DNA from 3 places in the Streptomyces sp. NBC_01454 genome. Region 2 is predicted to be linked to each of the others. Evidence: predicted binding sites of a transcription regulator. Region 2 holds the regulator's gene; each other region holds the start of a gene.
The links. The regulator HrcA, encoded in region 2, represses chaperone genes, less so after heat shock. The targets are predictions, from matches to a motif close to TTNGCACTCNGNNNNNCNGAGTGCNAA.
Positions count from the first base shown of each region.

Region 1: a site for HrcA is predicted at 1,428-1,454, ahead of OIU81_RS21535 (FmdB family zinc ribbon protein). Genes of this name have one in related genera too.
Region 3: a site for HrcA is predicted at 1,220-1,246, ahead of groES (co-chaperone GroES). Genes of this name have one in related genera too.

Region 1 covers NZ_CP109460.1:4,836,709-4,838,971, forward strand. The annotation lists gene OIU81_RS21530 (S-methyl-5'-thioadenosine phosphorylase) at 116-949, opposite strand; gene OIU81_RS21535 (FmdB family zinc ribbon protein) at 1,065-1,415, opposite strand; gene OIU81_RS21540 (MFS transporter) at 1,530-2,263, opposite strand, start outside.
Region 2 covers NZ_CP109460.1:5,639,450-5,641,712, reverse strand. The annotation lists gene dnaJ (molecular chaperone DnaJ) at 1-959, opposite strand, end outside; gene hrcA (heat-inducible transcriptional repressor HrcA) at 960-1,976, opposite strand; gene OIU81_RS25000 (MBL fold metallo-hydrolase) at 2,172-2,263, shown strand, end outside.
Region 3 covers NZ_CP109460.1:4,672,863-4,675,125, reverse strand. The annotation lists gene groL (chaperonin GroEL) at 1-628, opposite strand, end outside; gene groES (co-chaperone GroES) at 763-1,071, opposite strand; gene OIU81_RS20805 (FtsW/RodA/SpoVE family cell cycle protein) at 1,574-2,263, shown strand, end outside.

The DNA of each region.
Region 1 (2,263 bases), 800 kb from region 2:
TTCGGAGAACCGGCGATCACCACCGTGCCGGAGTCCGCGCCGGCCCGCTCCAGGCTGTGTACGACCCCGCCCCTGTGGACAACTCGGCCACCCCGAAGGGTGAGGCCGCGCGGGATCACGGCAGCTGGATGCCCAGATCCCAGCCCGCGTGGGCGTCGGTGCACAGGCAGCTGCGGGCGGCGTTGTCGGGGAGGGCGGCGACCGCGTCGAAGAGGACCTCGCGCAGCCGGTCGACGTTCTGCGCGAAGACCCGGAACACCTCCTCGTGGGAGACGCCATGGCCGGTCTCGGTCCCCGCGTCCAGGTCGGTGACCAGCGTCAACGACGTGTAACACAGGCTCAGTTCGCGGGCCAGTACGGCCTCGGGGTGCCCGGTCATACCCACCACCGACCAGCCCTGCGCGGCGTGCCAGCGCGATTCGGCGCGGGTCGAGAAGCGGGGGCCCTCGACGACGACGAGGGTGCCGCCGTCCACCGGCTCCCAGTCCCGGCCACGGGCCGCCGCGAGGGCGGCCTCCCGCCCGGCGGGGCAGTACGGGTCGGCGAAGGTCAGATGGACGACATTGGGGGTGCTGCCGTCCGGCAGGGTCTCCCCGTCGAAGTAGGTCTGGGTCCGGGCCTTGGTGCGGTCCACGAGCTGGTCGGGCACCAGCAGCGTGCCGGGGCCGTACTCGGGGCGCAGCCCGCCGACCGCGCACGGGCCGAGGACCTGGCGCACGCCGAGCGAGCGCAGCGCCCACATGTTGGCCCGGTAGTTGATGCGGTGCGGCGGGAGATGGTGGCCGCGGCCGTGCCGGGGCAGGAACGCCACCTGGCGGCCGGCGATCTTCCCCAGGAAGACCGAGTCGCTGGGGGCCCCATAGGGGGTGTCCACCGCGACCTCGGACACGTCGTCGAGGAACGAGTAGAACCCCGAGCCGCCGATTACACCAATCTCCGCGTCAGCCATGCCGGTCACACTATCGGGGCGCGGCGGCGTGGGGCAGGAGAGTGACGCGGACGAAAGCAAGCCGTAAGACAACGGGCCCCGCCGTCGGTGACGGCGGGGCCCGGAACGCTGTGGGTCAGGCGGCGGAGCTGCTGCCCGAGCTGCTGCCGGACGACGACGAGGCGGCGGCCGGAGCGGCGGCCTTGCTGTCGGAGCTGCCGGACGAAGAACTCGAGGAGCCCGAGGAGTCCGAGGAGGACGAAGCACCGGACGCGGCCGCGGTCTTCGCGGGGCTGCTGCTGGACGACGAGCCGCGGCTGTCGTTGCGGTAGAAGCCGGAGCCCTTGAAGACGATGCCGACCGCGGAGAACACCTTCTTGAGGCGTCCATTGCAGCTGGGGCACTCCGTGAGCGCGTCGTCGCTGAACTTCTGCACCGCCTCGAGGCCCTCGCCGCACTCGGTGCACTGGTACTGGTAGGTCGGCACTGTGTCTTCCTCCTGGCACTCTCACTCGATGAGTGCTAACGACGCTCCATCTTGCAGTATTCCCGGCCATCAGTCCACCGTGACCGGCCCAACGGTGACCGACTCCACGTCGGCTCAGGCGCGCGCCAGCTCCCGCTCGCGGTCCTCCACGCCGGCAGGAGCCGGGGCCGGAAGGCGCGCGGCGGCCACTTCGGCGCTCGCCGCCGAGCCGCGGGGCAGCAGGTGGGCGCGGAGCGCCAGCAGCACGGTGAAGGCCAGCGCCGTACCGGCCAGCGGCACCAGGAATCCGGTGCTCGGCCCGAAGCCGTCCGCGAGCTGACCGGCCGAGGTGGCCGCGGCCGCCTGGCCCAGCGCCACCGCGCCGGTCAGCCAGGTGAAGGCCTCGGTCCGGGCGGCGGCCGGCACCAGCGTCTCCACGAGGGTGTAGCCGGTGATCAGGGCCGGGGCGATGCACAGGCCGACGACCAGGCCGACGGCGCCGAGCAGCGGCACCGCGGTCACCGTCCACAGCGGGGTGGTGGCCAGCGCCAGCAGCCCGTAGGCGACCAGCAGCCGGCGCCGCGGGCCGATCTTCCAGGCGATCGCGCCGCAGGCGATCCCGGCGAGCATGTTGCCGCCCGCGAAGATCCCGTAGAGCACGCCGTTGATGCCGGGCTGCCCGATGTGCTGGGTGAACGCGGTCAGCGAGACCTGCATCCCGCCGAAGACGGCGCCGATGCCGAGGAACGCCACGATCAGGACGCGCACGCCGGGCACCGACAGCGCCGAGACGCGCGGCCGCTCGCCCGCCCCGGGCCGGTGCACCGCCGGCTGGCTGCGCTTCTGCGCGGCGAACAGCAGCCCGCCGG
Region 2 (2,263 bases):
CCGCCCCCGCGCAGGTGGGTCACCCCGCGCTGGTGCAGCGGGATGGACTGGCCGGACTGGGTGCCGGGCCGGACGTCGATCTCCTCGACCCCGTCCAGCGTCTCCAGCGGGCATTGGGTGCCCAGTGACGCCGCCGTCATCGGGATGGTGACCGTGCAGTGCAGATCGTCGCCGCGCCGCTGGAAGACCGCGTGCGGCAGCTCGTGGATCTCCACGTAGAGGTCGCCGGCGGGGCCGCCGCCGGGGCCGACCTCGCCCTCCCCCGCGAGCTGGATGCGGGTGCCGTTGTCGACACCGGCGGGGATCTTGACGGTCAGGGTGCGGCGGGAGCGGATCCGTCCGTCGCCGGCGCACTCGGGGCACGGTGTCGGCACGACGGTCCCGAAGCCCTGGCACTGCGGGCACGGCCGGGAGGTCATGACCTGGCCGAGGAAGGACCGGGTGACCTGCGAGACCTCACCGCGGCCGCGGCACATGTCACAGGTCTGCGCCGAGGTACCCGGCGCCGCGCCCTCGCCGGTGCACGTCGTGCAGACGATGGCGGTGTCGACCTGGATGTCCTTGGTCGTGCCGAAGGCCGCTTCGTTCAGCTCGACATCGAGGCGGATCATGGCGTCCTGGCCCCGGCGGGTGCGCGAGCGCGGGCCGCGCTGCGACGCGGTGCCGAAGAACGCGTCCATGATGTCGGAGAAGTTGCCGAAGCCCGCGCCGAAGCCGCCCGCGCCCTGGCCGCCGCCGGCCTGCGAGAGGGGGTCGCCGCCGAGGTCGTAGACCTGCTTCTTCTGCGGATCCGACAGGACCTCGTAAGCGGCGTTGATCTCCTTGAACCGCTCCTGGGTCTTCGGGTCGGGGTTCACATCCGGGTGCAGCTCGCGCGCCAGCCGACGGAAGGCCTTCTTGATCTGGTCCTGCGAGGCGTCGCGGCCGACGCCGAGGACCGAGTAGTAGTCCGTGGCCACTTACGACTCCGCGAGGATTTGTCCGACGTAACGTGCCACTGCGCGTACCGCTCCCATCGTTCCGGGGTAGTCCATGCGGGTCGGTCCGACCACGCCGAGTTTGGCGACTGCCTCGTCGCCCGAACCGTAGCCGACCGCGACGACCGATGTGGACGTCAGGCCTTCATGGGCATTCTCATGCCCGATACGTACGGTCATGCCCGAGTCCTTGGCCTCCCCGAGCAGCTTGAGCAGCACCACGTGCTCCTCAAGGGCCTCCAGCACCGGCCGGATGGTCAGTGGAAAATCGTGCCCGAAGCGCGTGAGATTGGCGGTGCCGCCGATCACCAGTCGCTCTTCGGTCTCCTCCACCAAAGTCTCCAGCAACACCGACAGCACTGTCGAGACCGTGCCGCGGTCGTCCTGCTCGAAGGACTCCGGGAGATCCTGCACCAACTGCGGCACATCCGCGAACCTGCGGCCCACGACCCGGCTGTTGAGCCGCGCCCGCAGATCCGCCAGGGACATCTCACCGAACGGCGCCTGGCAGTCGATGAGCCGCTGCTCGACCCGTCCGGTGTCCGTGATCAGTACGAGCATCAGGCGGGCCGGGGCCAGCGCCAGCAGCTCGACGTGCCGGACCGTGGAGCGGGTCAGGGAGGGGTACTGCACGACGGCGACCTGCCGGGTCAGCTGCGCCAGCAGCCGGACCGTGCGGCCGACGACGTCGTCGAGGTCGACGGCGCCGTCCAGGAAATTCTGGATCGCCCGCCGCTCCGGGCTGGACAGCGGCTTGACGCCGGCCAGCTTGTCGACGAACAGGCGATAGCCCTTGTCGGTCGGGATCCGCCCGGCACTTGTGTGCGGCTGGGCGATGAACCCCTCGTCCTCCAGGGCCGCCATGTCGTTGCGGATCGTCGCCGGGGAGACCCCGAGCTGATGGCGCTCCGTGAGTGCCTTGGAGCCGACCGGCTCCTCCGTCCCGACATAGTCCTGGACGATGGCGCGCAGCACTTCGAGCCTGCGTTCACTGAGCATTCCGCGCACCTCCAGTCCGGCCGTCCCGGCGTCTCGATCCTCCTGGCACTCACACGGGCAGAGTGCCAGACCCGGAGCCAGTGTACGGCCGGGTAGCACGGCCACGGCAAGGGCGGCCGCGCGGAGCAACCGCCCGATGCCCGTGTTCGGCCGATCTGCCGGGCAACGCTATCGCGAGGGCGCTAGCGTCTCGGTATGCACACTGCTTGGGAAGAGGCCGGCTGGGAACGGCTCGGTGACGGTGTCACCAGGCGCCGGATGCCGGGGTGGGACGAGACGATCGGGGT
Region 3 (2,263 bases), 970 kb from region 2:
CCATACGCTCCTGGTCGGTGACCATGTACGGCGAGAGGTAGCCCTTGTCGAAGGCCATGCCCTCGGTGAAGTCGAGCTCCAGGCCGAAGGTGTTGGACTCCTCGACGGTGATGACACCGTCCTTGCCGACCTTGTCCATCGCCTCGGCGATGAGCTCGCCGACCTGCTTGTCCTGGGCGGACAGGCCGGCCACGGCGGCGATGTCGGACTTGTCGTCGATCGGGCGGGCGGTCGCGAGGAGCTCGTCGGACACGGCCTTGACGGCGGCGTCGATGCCCTTCTTGAGCGCGGCCGGGGAGGCGCCCGCGGCGACGTTGCGCAGGCCCTCGCGGACCAGCGCCTGGGCCAGCACGGTGGCGGTGGTGGTGCCGTCACCCGCGATGTCGTTGGTCTTGGTCGCCACCTCCTTGACGAGCTGGGCGCCAAGGTTCTCGTACGGGTCGTCGACCTCGACCTCACGGGCGATGGTGACACCGTCGTTGGTGATGGTCGGGGCACCGAACTTCTTGTCGATGACGACGTTGCGGCCCTTGGGGCCGATCGTCACCTTGACGGTGTCGGCAAGCTTGTTGACGCCGCGCTCAAGGGCGCGACGGGCGTCCTCGTCGAACTTCAGGATCTTCGCCATGGGTTGCTTCAAGTCCTCTCATTGCGATCCTCGGCCACGCAGTGGGGACCGCTGTCGCTCAAACGAACTGCGCCCCTGCCCCGGGTTGTTTAGACGCGGGAACCAGGGGCGCAGATCACGGCAAATCTGGTGACTTACTTCTCGACGATCGCGAGAACGTCGCGAGCCGAGAGAACGAGGTACTCCTCGTTGTTGTACTTCACCTCGGTGCCGCCGTACTTGCTGTAGAGAACGACGTCGCCGACGGTGACGTCGAGCTCGACGCGCTTTCCGTCTTCGACACGGCCCGGGCCCACGGCCAGGACGACGCCCTCCTGGGGCTTCTCCTTGGCGGTGTCCGGAATAACCAGGCCTGAAGCCGTGGTCTGCTCGGCGTCGAGCGGCTGGACCACAATGCGGTCCTCGAGCGGCTTGATGGCAACCTTGGAGCTGGCGGTCGTCACGATCCGACCTCCCCCTTCGGAGATCTCACGGGGTTAACTGTCTGAGGTGGCGACCAGGTCGATCCGTCGTCGCGGGTGCCGGACCTGCCCGTCGCTGTATGTCTGGCACTCCCCACTGGAGAGTGCCAACGCCGAGACTATGACGCGGTTAGCACTCGGTCAAGCGGAGTGCCAGCGCGGCGGGGGGAGGTTCCGCCGTCACCGGTTGACCCGCCCCGCGAAGACGCGACTCCCGGCGCCCGTTTGCGGCCCATCTGGGGCGGGATCCGGGCGGGTTCGGGGCCTCGCTCCGACCGGTTTCCGTCAAATCGGACACACCTTCCCTTCCCTCGCAACCACGTCACCGGCTGCCTCGTCTACCTCCCCGGCTGCCGAACCGGCGAACCGGGCGCACTCCCGGACGGCCGGCGGCCTCGACGACCGATGGCGGAGGACTCCCGTGCGTGGACTGACCAGCGTTCCCCGGGCTGCCGGGCGGCCGGAGAGCGACGCCGAACGCACCATGACGTTCGCCGCGCTGGCCCAGGCACCGGACCGCCGGCGGACCGAGGCGTGGCTGCTCGTCCTCGTCGTCCTGATCGCGGACTTCGGCTACGCCTACACCGGACTGTCGATGACCGGCCGGCTGCCCGGCGGGCTGACCGGCTTCGCCGTCAGCATGTTGTTCGTGGCGCTGGTCCCGCACCTGGTGCTGCGCCGCTACGCGCCGCGCGCCGATCCGCTGATCCTGCCGCTGGCCACGCTGCTGACCGGGATCGGCCTGGTGCTGCTGCACCGTCTGGACGTCACCTATGCGCAAACGCCCCGGCTGAAGATCGCCGAGGCGGCGAGCGGTCAGCTGGTGTGGACGGTGATCGGGGTGGCGACCTGCATCGTCATCCTGCTGGTGCTGCGCGACCACCGCATTCTGCAGCGCTACATCTATCTGACGATGGTGGTCGCCCTGGTGCTGCTGATGGCGCCGGCCTTCTTCGGCGCCGACATGTACGGCGCCAAGCGCTGGATCCTGCTCGGCCCGCTGTCGCTGCAGCCCGGCGAGTTCGTGAAGATCATGATCTCGGTGTTCTTCGCGGGCTATCTCACCGTCAACCGCGATGCGCTGGCGCTGGCCGGACGGCGGGTCCTGGGCGTCCAGCTGCCCCCGGGACGGCAGCTCGCGCCGATCTTCACGATCTGGGTGATCAGTCTGCTG